DNA from 3 places in the Paenibacillus sp. CFBP 13594 genome. Region 1 is predicted to be linked to each of the others. Evidence: a T-box and tRNA genes for the amino acid it is inferred to sense, from the RefSeq annotation. Region 1 holds a T-box; the other regions hold tRNA genes.
What was found. The T-box of region 1 lies ahead of argS (arginine--tRNA ligase). A T-box ahead of a tRNA ligase gene usually reads a tRNA of that ligase, here a tRNA-Arg.
Positions count from the first base shown of each region.

Region 2: it encodes a tRNA-Arg, which carries the amino acid that the T-box ahead of argS (arginine--tRNA ligase) is inferred to sense. The anticodon was not compared.
Region 3: it encodes a tRNA-Arg, which carries the amino acid that the T-box ahead of argS (arginine--tRNA ligase) is inferred to sense. The anticodon was not compared.

Region 1 covers NZ_JACYVQ010000002.1:333,452-337,886, forward strand. The annotation lists gene IFU39_RS08930 (ATP-binding cassette domain-containing protein) at 1-340, opposite strand, end outside; gene argS (arginine--tRNA ligase) at 346-2,076, opposite strand; T-box leader at 2,141-2,433, opposite strand; gene IFU39_RS08940 (four-helix bundle copper-binding protein) at 2,613-2,948, opposite strand; gene IFU39_RS08945 (CobW family GTP-binding protein) at 3,022-4,140, opposite strand; gene IFU39_RS08950 (MogA/MoaB family molybdenum cofactor biosynthesis protein) at 4,312-4,435, shown strand, end outside.
Region 2 covers NZ_JACYVQ010000021.1:29,280-33,714, reverse strand. The annotation lists tRNA gene IFU39_RS31985 (tRNA-Ile) at 1-5, shown strand, start outside; tRNA gene IFU39_RS31980 (tRNA-Ala) at 39-114, shown strand; tRNA gene IFU39_RS31975 (tRNA-Asn) at 116-191, shown strand; tRNA gene IFU39_RS31970 (tRNA-Glu) at 196-267, shown strand; tRNA gene IFU39_RS31965 (tRNA-Val) at 390-465, shown strand; tRNA gene IFU39_RS31960 (tRNA-Met) at 482-555, shown strand; tRNA gene IFU39_RS31955 (tRNA-Asp) at 583-660, shown strand; tRNA gene IFU39_RS31950 (tRNA-Phe) at 679-754, shown strand; tRNA gene IFU39_RS31945 (tRNA-Thr) at 775-850, shown strand; tRNA gene IFU39_RS31940 (tRNA-Tyr) at 860-945, shown strand; tRNA gene IFU39_RS31935 (tRNA-Lys) at 955-1,030, shown strand; tRNA gene IFU39_RS31930 (tRNA-Leu) at 1,037-1,117, shown strand; tRNA gene IFU39_RS31925 (tRNA-Gly) at 1,128-1,202, shown strand; tRNA gene IFU39_RS31920 (tRNA-Arg) at 1,210-1,286, shown strand; tRNA gene IFU39_RS31915 (tRNA-Leu) at 1,304-1,382, shown strand; tRNA gene IFU39_RS31910 (tRNA-Pro) at 1,390-1,463, shown strand; tRNA gene IFU39_RS31905 (tRNA-Gly) at 1,474-1,544, shown strand; gene iolD (3D-(3,5/4)-trihydroxycyclohexane-1,2-dione acylhydrolase (decyclizing)) at 1,938-3,803, shown strand; gene iolE (myo-inosose-2 dehydratase) at 3,857-4,435, shown strand, end outside.
Region 3 covers NZ_JACYVQ010000009.1:263,606-268,040, reverse strand. The annotation lists tRNA gene IFU39_RS25800 (tRNA-Ile) at 2-75, shown strand; tRNA gene IFU39_RS25795 (tRNA-Ala) at 109-184, shown strand; tRNA gene IFU39_RS25790 (tRNA-Asn) at 186-261, shown strand; tRNA gene IFU39_RS25785 (tRNA-Ser) at 265-356, shown strand; tRNA gene IFU39_RS25780 (tRNA-Glu) at 373-444, shown strand; tRNA gene IFU39_RS25775 (tRNA-Val) at 451-526, shown strand; tRNA gene IFU39_RS25770 (tRNA-Met) at 543-616, shown strand; tRNA gene IFU39_RS25765 (tRNA-Asp) at 643-720, shown strand; tRNA gene IFU39_RS25760 (tRNA-Thr) at 743-818, shown strand; tRNA gene IFU39_RS25755 (tRNA-His) at 916-991, shown strand; tRNA gene IFU39_RS25750 (tRNA-Gln) at 1,003-1,077, shown strand; tRNA gene IFU39_RS25745 (tRNA-Lys) at 1,087-1,162, shown strand; tRNA gene IFU39_RS25740 (tRNA-Leu) at 1,172-1,259, shown strand; tRNA gene IFU39_RS25735 (tRNA-Gly) at 1,268-1,342, shown strand; tRNA gene IFU39_RS25730 (tRNA-Arg) at 1,350-1,426, shown strand; tRNA gene IFU39_RS25725 (tRNA-Pro) at 1,443-1,516, shown strand; tRNA gene IFU39_RS25720 (tRNA-Gly) at 1,529-1,599, shown strand; gene IFU39_RS25715 (CYTH domain-containing protein) at 1,871-2,731, opposite strand; gene IFU39_RS25710 (LysR family transcriptional regulator) at 2,869-3,786, opposite strand; gene IFU39_RS25705 (ABC transporter ATP-binding protein) at 4,155-4,435, shown strand, end outside.

The DNA.
Region 1 (4,435 bases):
CCCGAATCCGTCCCATGTCCCACAAGTACTCCCTAGATGTAAAGGGTAAACGTGGCAGGCCATCTACTGCATACCCATCAGAACCCTTCATTGTGCGCTGGATCGATCCTGTATCGGGTAACAAAATACCTGCCAACATACGTAGCAACGTGCTTTTTCCCGAGCCGTTTCTGCCAACAAGCACAGCACATTCACCCTGTTTCACTTCCAGATTAATTTGATTCAGTACCTGAGCATGACCTAATCGCTTGCTCACTTGTTGAAGCAATATACCTCGGACTGATGAGTCTGGTGTAGCTTGATCCGACTTCTTGAAAATACCACGTGTACTCCATGTCATTGGGATCACATCCGTTCCGGGGCCTGCACACCTAGCAAATGTAAACTGTACGCGAGTCGTTCGGCAGTCCGTTTGGCCAATGCCACCCGGAAGGATCTTACATCAGATGACGCATCCGCAATCCGTTCGGCGTGATAGAAGCGGTTGAACGCTTGAGCGACATCTATTGTATATTTGGCAATGACCGAAGGCTCATTCCGATGAATTGCTTTTTCCAGATACTCGGGATAATCACCAAGCAGTTTCAGCAATGCCCATGAGGTATCTCCGATAAGGGATGAAGTGGTTTCTGTGTTATTCTCACCTTCCGCAAGGTTGGGTTTAGTCAATGGGTTTTCATTTCCCATACGGATCGCCTCTTCTGCCTTGGCAAGCACACTTTGAATCCGAGCATGGGTGTATTGCACATAAGGTCCGGTCTCCCCTTCAAAACTCACGGCATCTTCCAGGGAGAAGTCCACATCGTTTAACCGATTATTCCGCAGATCACCGAAGACAATGGCACCTACACCAACAGCCTCAGCCACCTTCTGAGGGTTCTCCAGATTCGGGTTTTTCTCCTGAATAATCTGCAAAGCACGAGCAACTGCCTCATCCAACACTTCCTGCAAAAAGACAACTTTACCGCGGCGGGTAGACATTTTCCGTCCCTCAAAACGCATTAGGCCAAACGGGATATGTTCACACTTCGCAGACCATTCATGACCCATCCGGGATAGGACCGCAAATACCTGACGGAAATGTAACTTCTGCTCGCCTCCGACCACGTATAACAACCGATCTGCCTTCATCACCTCATGACGATAAACCGCCGTAGCCAAATCCCGTGTAGGATAGATCGTTGTTCCATCTTTTTTGATAATCAGACACGGGGGCATGTTCTCATCCTCTAAGCGTACCACGAGTGCTCCGTCACTCTCTTCAAGTAAACCTTTTGTCTTGAGTTCTTCAACCACTGCGCCCATCTTGTCATTGTAAAAGCTCTCTCCCAGCGTATGGTCGAACTGTACATTCAGACGTTCATACATCCGGTTGAATTCCTTCATGCTCACTTCCACAAAGAATGCCCATAACCGCTGTGCCTCATCATCTCCTTGCTCCAGCTTGCGGAACCACTCGCGTGCCTCAATCTCCAGTGAAGGATCGTTCTCCGCCTCATCGTGGAAGCGCACGTACAGCTCCAGAGAAGTACGGATCGGGTCTGCCTGCAGCGCTTCATCATTGCCCCACCGTTTGTATGCTGCGATCTGCTTGCCAAACTGGGTTCCCCAGTCTCCCAGATGATTCACACTTACGGAGGTATAACCTGCTTCGTTATACAACCGATACAGTGCTGCACCGATTACAGTAGAACGCAAATGTCCGATTCCGAAGGGTTTTGCGATGTTAGGGGAAGACATATCAATCACAACACGCGAACCTTGACCAAGCTGAAGCTTACCAAATGCCGCATTCCCCAGTTCTTTCAGCAGATTCGGCGCGAGCTTCTCCCGATTGAAACGGATATTTACATACGGCCCGGCGGGAGTCGCTTCAATTCCAGATGCCTGTAATCCCGTTGCGAGCTCAGTGGCAATGACTGCCGGTGCTTTTTTTAATGACTTCGCCAATGCAAAACAAGGGAATGCTGCATCACCCATCTCCGCTTGTGGTGGAACTTCCAATAATCTCATAACCTCTTGTTCATTCAATCCCGTTAAAGGGGCAATATCGGCCGCAGCCTGCTTCATCAACATGTCTAACACTCCTTATCCATTCATTAGTGGCTAAAAATAAACACAAAAAAGCTCTCGTCTCTACATAAGAGACGAGAGCTGACTTAACAGTTCCCGCGGTACCACTCTAGGTGAACAGGCTGCTCTTCATATGCATCAACATGCATACCCGTAGAACCTGTTCCGCTCGATGCGTATAACGGTCGCAAGCCGGGTTACCCTCAGACAGATCTGGCCTATCCCCAATTGGGATACGTACATCTTTTCGGATAACCATCTCACGGGTGCGGTTCACTCAGGTCATGTCATACCGGCTTCCACCTCTCCCGGCTCGCTGTCATGTATGGATCTGGCTACTCTCCCGATCATTGATATTCTTCATTTCAATTCATTGCCATCATTATACATACCACGATCAGACTTGGCAACCTGCATTAAAAATCCCCTACTGAAAGGCAACACATAGGCACATCGTCTCAGATGCTTGTGTTCACTGCCTTCCCTTAGGGGACAACGGTCATTATCTGTTTTAATTATATATTCCAGTGAAATAATATTTACGCTACTGCTGCCATCAATCGGCAAGCTTCTGCACATCTGCGGCAAGCCTCTGCACATGCTTGGCAGTGATCATGGTGGTGTTTGCCACACTCTGCGGCGCAAGCTTCACAAGCTTTCACACACAATTCGCATATTTCAGCAATGAAATCACTTCCACGTGTCATCGCTTGTGCAGCAAAACTGCAGATCTCCGCACATTCCCGATTCAAACGAATGCAATCACGCAACATTGCCAGATCATATTCTTTCAGACTCGATATGTAACATACGTTGCATGCATTCATGCACTCCAGGCAAGCATCGATACATTGTTGATATTGTTGTTGTGTCATTTAAAGTTACCTCCCAGGCAAAGTTTGCTATGCATCTTAATACCCAGTTCGGAGGAATATTGAATCATCTAACCTACTTTATCGCTTCCAATTCCAGTAATTGGTCACGAATGACAGTTTGGTCAAAATGTTCACCTATAAACACAGCAACATTAGGGACATCTCCCTGAGGTGTGATCTTCATGTAGTCCGATTCACGGTAGGCATACTGGAACCAGAAGCGACTCGCCGTGTCACTAAACGATAAAATGCCTTTTGCTCGATACACATCACGTGGCAATGCGGATAAAAATTGTTCAAACGCCTCGCTGTTCACCGGTTGACTGAAATAATGCGTATATACCATGACATGTTCGTGTGATGCATGAGGAGCGGAATGCTCGTGACTGTGGGCATGGACAGGGCTATGGGATGCGTCAGTATTCGTATCATCGCCTTGGACTGTATGATCAGTATGTTCATGTCCATGATTGCAGCCATGTGTACCACAGGTTTCCGTATGCACATGATGCTCTTGGTGAGCTGGCTTACCTGCTTCAGAAGCTGAATCACGTACATGCACGTCTGCCCCACTGCGAAGCAACAGATCCATCTCCACCTCACATTTGACTGTAGGGATTACAGGTGCGAAGCCATTCCATTTTGCCAAAAGCTGTTCCAGATCCTTCAGTTCCTGTGCGCTCACCCGATCCGTTTTGTTCAAGAGAAGCACAGACGCACAGCGAATCTGCTCCTGCATCAGTTTAAAGGTCTGCCCCTTCTGCTCCTGATACAAACCAGATAGATGTGCCGCATCCACAACGGTAATGAGACTTTTCAGTTCCAGTCGCATGTAGAGCGAGGTTTCCGTTACCGCATCCAGAATCTCCATTGGATTTGCCGCACCGGTTGCTTCAATAACGATCACATCCGGTGATTCCTCTTGAACGAGATCAGCAAGTTGCAATCCCAAGTCACCACGTACGGTACAACAGATGCAGCCACCTAACATCTCTGTCATTGGAACGGTGGAATCCACAATCTGACCATCCAGATTGACTTCGCCTAACTCATTCATGACCACTGCGGGACGCAAACCCTGCTGTTGCCAATGTTCGATCAACTGAACAAGCAGTGTTGTTTTGCCACTCCCCAAAAAACCTGACAGTATATATACAGGTATGGATTGTTCTTTTAAAATCGTTTCATTCATGCGTATACACCTCTCTGATTGTCCTTCTTGTTACCTGATCTATCTATATCTAGCGAGTGTACACCATCCCGCATTCGTTGTGCAATAAGGTTCAACTCTTCCCCAGTACATTGCCTGATTCTAACGGATGGTCTATGCTATGAGGACATGTTGATTGAAGGAGGAAGTTTCATGACTAATTCAGTGGAACAACATCGCCAGGAAGCTCCGACCACGGTATCGTGCATGATTGTTACAGTGTCGGACACACGCACCAAAGACACCGATACCAGTGGCCAGCTCATGCACCAGCTTC
Region 2 (4,435 bases), on a different contig from region 1:
GCCCATAGCAAGACCACAACAAGAAATACACAGAGTATGGGGCCATAGCTCAGCTGGGAGAGCGCCTGCCTTGCAAGCAGGAGGTCAGCGGTTCGATCCCGCTTGGCTCCACCATTCCCTGATAGCTCAGTTGGTAGAGCACTCGACTGTTAATCGAGTTGTCACAGGTTCGAGCCCTGTTCGGGGAGCCAGTAAGGCCCGTTGGTCAAGGGGTTAAGACACCTCCCTTTCACGGAGGTAACAGGGGTTCGAATCCCCTACGGGTCATAGCAATATCTATTGCTTCAACAAGGGATGAGAATCCCAAAGGTTCGTCGGAGGATGCACTTCGTTAGCAACAGCTTCGCAGTCTCGAACGAAGTGAGAGTATCCCCTACGGGTCATATTATGGAGGCTTAGCTCAGCTGGGAGAGCATCTGCCTTACAAGCAGAGGGTCGGGGGTTCGATCCCCTCAGCCTCCACCATATAACTTTATAACGACGCGGGGTGGAGCAGCCCGGTAGCTCGTCGGGCTCATAACCCGAAGGCCGCAGGTTCAAATCCTGCCCCCGCAATTATACTTTCCTTTGAGAAAGTGATCTGGAACCGTGGTGTAGTTGGCCTAACATGCCTGCCTGTCACGCAGGAGATCGCGGGTTCGAATCCCGTCGGTTCCGCCATTTTTTTTAATGTAGTAAGGCTCGGTAGCTCAGTCGGTAGAGCAGAGGACTGAAAATCCTCGTGTCGGCGGTTCGATTCCGTCCCGAGCCACCATTTATAACACCATGTAATACGCCGGTGTAGCTCAACTGGTAGAGCAACTGACTTGTAATCAGTAGGTTGGGGGTTCAAGTCCTCTCGCCGGCACCATGTAATCCTGGAGGATTAGCGAAGCGGCCAAACGCATCAGACTGTAAATCTGCTCCCGTACGGGTTCGGTGGTTCGAATCCATCATCCTCCACCAGTTTTCTATGAGTCATTAGCTCAGTTGGTAGAGCACCTGACTTTTAATCAGGGTGTCGAAGGTTCGAGCCCTTCATGACTCACCATTATATGCGCGTGTGGCGGAATTGGCAGACGCACTAGACTTAGGATCTAGCGTCTTTGACGTGGGGGTTCAAGTCCCTCCACGCGCATCCCTTATTTGCGGAAGTGGCTCAGCGGTAGAGCATCGCCTTGCCAAGGCGAGGGTCGCGGGTTCGATTCCCGTCTTCCGCTCCAATATTTTGCGCCCTTAGCTCAGCTGGATAGAGCGTTTGACTACGAATCAAAAGGCCGGGAGTTCGAATCTCTCAGGGCGCGCCATTATAACTTCATATTTTGCCGGCGTGGCGGAATGGCAGACGCGCTCGACTCAAAATCGAGTGGGAAACCGTGGAGGTTCGAGTCCTCTCGCCGGTATAGATAACGGGATGTAGCTCAGCTTGGTAGAGCACCTGGTTTGGGACCAGGGGGTCGCATGTTCAAATCGTGTCATCCCGATTGTTGTTATGCGGGTGTAGTTCAATGGTAGAACTTTAGCCTTCCAAGCTAATAGCGTGGGTTCGATTCCCATCACCCGCTTATATATTGATAAAGAAAGAGATGGTATTCACCGTCTCTTTCTTTTTTTTGCATTCACAGGCATATTGATCATGATTGTATATGAAGATCACGGATTATATGGCTGATTAGCATGTACCATCAAGTATTCCATCCTCACGATAATATTCCCTCTCTTTTAAGTCTGTTCTTAGTCATTGTGGAAGTGTTCAAATAGAGAAGGTCTAACACATGTTCGAACACAAGAATATCTTTTTTTACAATATTTCATAAAAACGCTTACAAAAATAGCTTGCGTAAATCATTAACCTGTAATACCATATCAATTAAGCGCTTAACCTTTAGGGGTAAGGCGCTTAAACTTAACGTAGATTAAGCGCTTAACCCGTAAAGGAAAGGACGGCGATCAAATTCATGAAAACAATTCGACTGACGATGGCTCAGGCACTGCTTCGATACTTGGATCAGCAATATATCTCGGTTGACGGGGTGGAAACCAAGTTTGTGAAGGGAATCATCGGTATTTTTGGACATGGCAATGTAACAGGCATTGGAGAAGCGCTGGAGCGCAGTCCGGGAAGCCTGACGTATATGCAAGGCAAGAACGAACAAGGCATGGTGCATACGGCAGCGGCTTATGCCAAGCAGAAGAACCGTAAACAGATCTATGCATGTACAACATCCATTGGACCTGGTGCTTTGAATATGATAACAGCGGCAGCTACTGCAACGGTGAACCGGATTCCGGTTTTATTGCTTCCAGGAGATAACTTTGCTACACGGGAACCAGACCCGGTACTTCAGCAGTTGGAAGTGAGCAGTGATTATACAATCTCAGCCACTGATCCATTCAAAGCCGTCAGCAAGTACTGGGATCGCATTGTTCGTCCCGAACAGCTGATGATTGCTGTTACACAGGCGATGCGTGTGCTAACCGATCCAGCAGAGACGGGAGCAGTAACGCTCGCATTGCCGCAGGATGTGCAGGCAGAGGCGTACGATTATCCAGAATCGTTCTTTGCCCGCAAAGTACATTATCTGGATCGTCGCCCCCCGGTACAGGCAGCCATTGAACGGGCAACGGAGCAGATTGCCCGTGGCAGAAAGCCGCTTCTCGTTGCAGGCGGCGGTGTGTTGTACTCTGAGGCGTCCGTTCAACTCGTGGGGTTCGCCGAGGCATTTGGCATTCCGATCGCCGAGACGCAGGCGGGCAAGAGCGCAGTCTCTTGGGACCACCCACTGAATGTGGGGGCCATCGGGGTTACCGGCTCTCTGGCAGCCAATAGGCTGGCGAGAGAAGCAGACGTTGTGATCGGCGTCGGAACGCGGTTCTCGGATTTCACGACGGCGTCCCGCTCTGCTTTTCAACATCCAGAAGCGTCATTCATCAACATCAACCTGAACAGTATGGATGCCGCCAAGTTAGGCGGAGAAGCCATTCTGGCAGATGCTCGCGAAGGATTGCAGGCTTTGCAGAAGGAATTGCAGGAAAGACAATACCGAAGTGCATATGGCCCATCCGAAGTTGCTGATCTCCGCGCTGAATGGAATGCAGAAGTGGATCGGCTGTATGCAGCTCAACATGAAGCAGGGCTGGCACAGACTACAGCAGTTGGCATCGTTAACCGGACCATTGATCCATCTTCCGTCATAGTGTGTGCGGCAGGCAGTCTGCCGGGTGATCTACATCGTCTGTGGCGTGCGGCTGAACCAAAGACGTATCACATGGAGTATGGGTTCTCCTGTATGGGGTACGAGGTAAGTGGAGCGTTCGGAGCAGCACTTGCCGAGCCGGATCGTGAAGTGTACGCCATGGTAGGAGATGGCAGTTATCTGATGCTGCATTCGGAGTTTGTGACCAGTTTGCAGGAACAGAAGAAGATGACTGTTTTATTATTCAACAACAATGGATTCCAATGTATTCATAATTTGCAGCGGGAACATGGTAGTGACGGGTTCGGCAATGAGTTCCGTTATCGGGAATCCGAGAGTGGACGACTGACCGGGGATTACATGCCAATGGACTTTGCAGCTCACGCCCGAAGCATGGGAGCCAAATCCTATAGAGCGGAGACAGCAGAACAGCTGGAACAAGCACTCCGAGATGCGAAGAACGAAACAGTGAGTACGTTGATTGAGATTCCGGTCGTGCCTGGAACCAACGCAGGTGGATACGAGTCATGGTGGAATGTAGGTGTGCCAGAAGTATCTGCCGAGGAGAAGGTAGTTCATGCTCATCACACCATGCAAGCCAACCGTGCCAAAGCAAGACCGATTTAATCCGGGTTAATATAGTGAACCACAATGTTGAACGACAAAGGAGACGTGGAGCAATGAGCAAGCTGCCATTCCAGCTTGGGATTCATCCGATCAATTGGGTCGGTGAAGATGTGAAGGAGCATGGTGATGCGACAACGTGTGCACAGATTCTGGATGACATTCAGCGTCTTGGGCTGACAGGCACAGAGATGGGACGTAAATATCCTACCGATCCTGCTATATTGCGTGAGGAATTGAGTAAAAGGAATATCAATCTGGTCTCCCAGTGGAAATCCGTACTGTTCTCCGATCCGGCGTATCGTCAGTCCGAGCTGGACAGTTATCGCAGACATGCGGAGTTTCTGCAATCCATGGGCAGTAAGGTGATCAGTACGGCGGAGGTAGGCGGGTCACTTCATTTTGATCCAAGACGAACTCCGCATGAAAAAGAAGTGCTTAGACTCAGCGGATCGGAATGGCATATCCTTGCTGAAGGGTTGAACGAAGCAGGAGCTATCGCCCATGAACACGGGTTGAAGCTTACGTACCATCATCATGGAGGCACAGTGGTCGAGCAACCGGATGAGATTGATCGACTGATGGAGTTGACGGACCCTTCTCTCGTATATCTGCTCTATGATACAGGTCATGCC
Region 3 (4,435 bases), on a different contig from region 1:
AGGGCCCTTAGCTCAGTTGGTTAGAGCGCACCTCTGATAAGGGTGAGGCCGGTGGTTCGAGTCCACCAGGGCCCATAGCAAGACCACAACAAGAAATACACAGAGTATGGGGCCATAGCTCAGCTGGGAGAGCGCCTGCCTTGCAAGCAGGAGGTCAGCGGTTCGATCCCGCTTGGCTCCACCATTCCCTGATAGCTCAGTTGGTAGAGCACTCGACTGTTAATCGAGTTGTCACAGGTTCGAGCCCTGTTCGGGGAGCCATATGGAGAGGTGTCCGAGCTGGCCGAAGGAGCACGATTGGAAATCGTGTAGGCGTCACAAGCGTCTCGAGGGTTCGAATCCCTCTCTCTCCGCCAGATAATTTTTTAGCAAGGCCCGTTGGTCAAGGGGTTAAGACACCTCCCTTTCACGGAGGTAACAGGGGTTCGAATCCCCTACGGGTCATATTATGGAGGCTTAGCTCAGCTGGGAGAGCATCTGCCTTACAAGCAGAGGGTCGGGGGTTCGATCCCCTCAGCCTCCACCATATAACTTTATAACGACGCGGGGTGGAGCAGCCCGGTAGCTCGTCGGGCTCATAACCCGAAGGCCGCAGGTTCAAATCCTGCCCCCGCAATTATACTTTCCTTGAGAAAGTACTATGGAACCGTGGTGTAGTTGGCCTAACATGCCTGCCTGTCACGCAGGAGATCGCGGGTTCGAATCCCGTCGGTTCCGCCATTTTTAATAAAATATACACCGTGCCGGTGTAGCTCAACTGGTAGAGCAACTGACTTGTAATCAGTAGGTTGGGGGTTCAAGTCCTCTCGCCGGCACCATTTTTAGTATTTACATATGAATTTGTGATAGAATGTATATTACAAGTTAAATTGGTAATACTAAGATTCTCTTAGTGGATGAATGGCTTACTCTATGGCGGTCGTGGCGAAGTGGTTAACGCACCGGTTTGTGGATCCGGCATTCGGGGGTTCAATTCCCCTCGATCGCCCCATGATTTTTTAATGGGGATTAGCCAAGCGGTAAGGCAACGGACTTTGACTCCGTCATGCATAGGTTCAAATCCTATATCCCCAGCCATTTCATTACGAGTCATTAGCTCAGTTGGTAGAGCACCTGACTTTTAATCAGGGTGTCGAAGGTTCGAGCCCTTCATGACTCACCATTATATTTTGCGGTCGTGGCGGAATTGGCAGACGCGCACGGTTCAGGTCCGTGTGGGCTAACCCCCCGTGGAGGTTCGAGTCCTCTCGACCGCACCATATGTTTTGCGGAAGTGGCTCAGCGGTAGAGCATCGCCTTGCCAAGGCGAGGGTCGCGGGTTCGATTCCCGTCTTCCGCTCCAATATTTTGCGCCCTTAGCTCAGCTGGATAGAGCGTTTGACTACGAATCAAAAGGCCGGGAGTTCGAATCTCTCAGGGCGCGCCATTATTCTCATAAGTATCGGGATGTAGCTCAGCTTGGTAGAGCACCTGGTTTGGGACCAGGGGGTCGCATGTTCAAATCGTGTCATCCCGATTTTTTTTATTTGCGGGTGTAGTTCAATGGTAGAACTTTAGCCTTCCAAGCTAATAGCGTGGGTTCGATTCCCATCACCCGCTTCCTAGTAACATATAGAAGAGCCTTTGCTTATAGCAAGGGCTTTTTTGTTTTCACCTATAAGAAGAGGTGATTTTCAGAAAACCAGAGTTTAATGTGAGTAGTCAACTCGAGTTGAACAGATGAAATAGATAAGCAAAAATCTTAACTGTTGATAAACGTAGAATTACTTAATTAACTGATTTTAATTCGTTCTCTACACAAAAAAAGACAAGTCCCTCTCCTACGATATCCGCAGGAAGAGGAACTTGTCTTTTTAATTAGAGCCAGCGATTAGTATCTTTCCAAAATAGTCTGTGTCTTCAAGCCATCGGCCGGAATCAGCCAGTTTTTGTTCTCCAGCAATTGCAGCAGTTGAGTACGCAGACCGGATACGGCTACAGTATCATCGGTTTTGAAAGAAACCTCTACGATATTCTCAATACCTGTACCTGCTGCGTCACGGATTGGCCATACTTCGAGTGTAAGCTCTTGACCATTCCATGTACCTTCATAACGTTGGAATGTGATTGGGCCATATGCACGGGATTGAGTCAGTTGTTGTTTACCCCAGTTGGAAGCAGACCAGTTCTTCAATTTGCCCGGAAGCTTGTCCAGTAACATGTTCAGGGCATCTTGCTGGGAAGGAAGTTGAACACCTGTCGCTTTGGTATCGACTTTTTTGGTGTTGGAGAAGCTCAGTGTCTGTTTGCCGTATCCCCAATCAATCTCAGCCTCGTAGTTATCATCTGATATGTTGAATCCTTCTTGGTTAGCCAGGGTAAGCGCTGCGTTGATGTCGCCATTGATTACAGGGTAGCGTTTTTTATAAGTCAATTCGTAGTTATTTTTGTCATCCTTTTTGCGAAAACGAACGTTCCATCCTTGTTGATCCAATCCGAGAGCATTGGTGTCGAAGTACTCTACGTTAATGTTTCTTGGCGTGGAACTCAGGCCGAGTGTCTGAATCACTTCACTGCGTGGTGTCCCATCTATATTCAATACAAGTTCCGGCTTGGCCAGAAACTTTACTTCATAAGCAGGAACGGCATTGGCAGCAGCTGAAGCCTGGGGTGCTCCCAGAAATGTCATTCCACTTCCCAATGTTACGATGCTCAGCATCAATGAGGCGGTTACCTTTTTCCACTTTTTCAAAACCAATCACTCTCCTAATCTGGATTAACGTACAGACTCACTTTATCGCCCGAATATATGAAAGCGATTAAAGGGGAGCGCACATTGCGTTAATCCTGCATAGATTTGATGAATGGTAAACGATAGTTTATAGCGGATCAGGGCAATCTGCCATGGAAAATGGGGGAGCCGTGACTCACCTTTCGAAGCACTTCTTTGAAGCGGTTTACCTGAACGGAAGGGTGGCGGTCCTTGTTATGTACCGTATAGATATGGCGCGGCGCTTGCTCTCCGGGAATGGGAAGAACTTGAATGAGCCCGTGCTGTTCCTCCCACTGTACCGCCATCCGAGACATGAATGAGACATGCCCCCCGATTAACACGAGCTGTTTGATCGCTTCCAGGGAATCCATCTCCACGGTACTCCTCAAACGAATGTCATGTTGCGCAAGCCATTGATTGGTTAACCGTCGAGTACTGGATTCATTGCCATGTAAGGCAAAAGGAATCTGCGCGATATGATCAGGTGTTAATGCATCCTTCTGGGCCAACCCATGTTGTGGAGAACAGATCAATACTAAGTCGTCTTCACACAGCGTCTCAGCTTGCAGGGCGGGTCCAACAAATGGCTCGGAAGAGATCACCCCCAGATCAATCTGATGCCGAATTAACATCTCGCGAATAACAGGTGATGGTTTGACGGATAGGACGATACGAATGCCCGGGAACTCCTGAGAAAAGGTGTTGAGTATGCTGGGCAACAGATATGTAGCCGGTACATAGCTTGCCCCAATGTGCAGGGTGCCCCGATAGAGACTGTCATATTCTTTCACTACCCGCCTTGCCTCTTGGGTTAGAGCATTGATTTTGACGGAATAGTGGAGCAGGGCTTGTCCGGCCTCAGTTAGAAAGGTCTTGCCACTGCGTGATTCGAATAATCGCACGCCCATCTCTTCCTCCAATGACTTCATATGAAATGTAACGGTGGGTTGTTTGATCCCCAGTAATTCGGCCACGCTTGTCATGTGATGATGCTTGTCGATCAGCTCAACAATTTGCAATTTGATCAGATTCAATGTCCCAGCACTCCTCTCACTTCTACTAACCCCAATATATAAGATGATCTAATGTTTTTCATAAAGACGGAGAGTACAGAACCAATCTGAAGAAGCGAAGCGTTCGCCTTTATCCCCGGATTTCTCCCTTTAAAAAGGGAGTATAAGAAATCTGGGGATAACAGCGATCGGAAGATGGTGCTGTAATCGAAGCGAAAACATGAAAATTAATTTAGTTCACCTACTATAGATTTAATCTATGAACATCAACAGAATTCATCTAAAAAGTTAATTCCAATTTTACATACAAGACATACAACTCGCGAAAGCGGACGTTAGACTGAGAACAGTGCAAGAGATCAAGTAACAGAAGACAGGCAGGGATGCTTATGAAATTAGAGATGACAGGAATTCAAAAATCATTTAATCAAACACCCGCACTGCTGCCGACAGATCTAACGCTTGAACATGGAAAGTTCACGACACTGCTCGGTCCATCAGGCTGTGGCAAAACAACACTGCTCCGCATGTTGGCCGGGCTGGAACAGCCGGACGCGGGGGAGATTCGTGCAGATGGTCAGTGTATCTACTCTGCGGCGAAGCGGATTGATATACCAACACACAAGCGTAATCTGGGCATGGTGTTTCAGGATTTTGCATTATGGCCGCA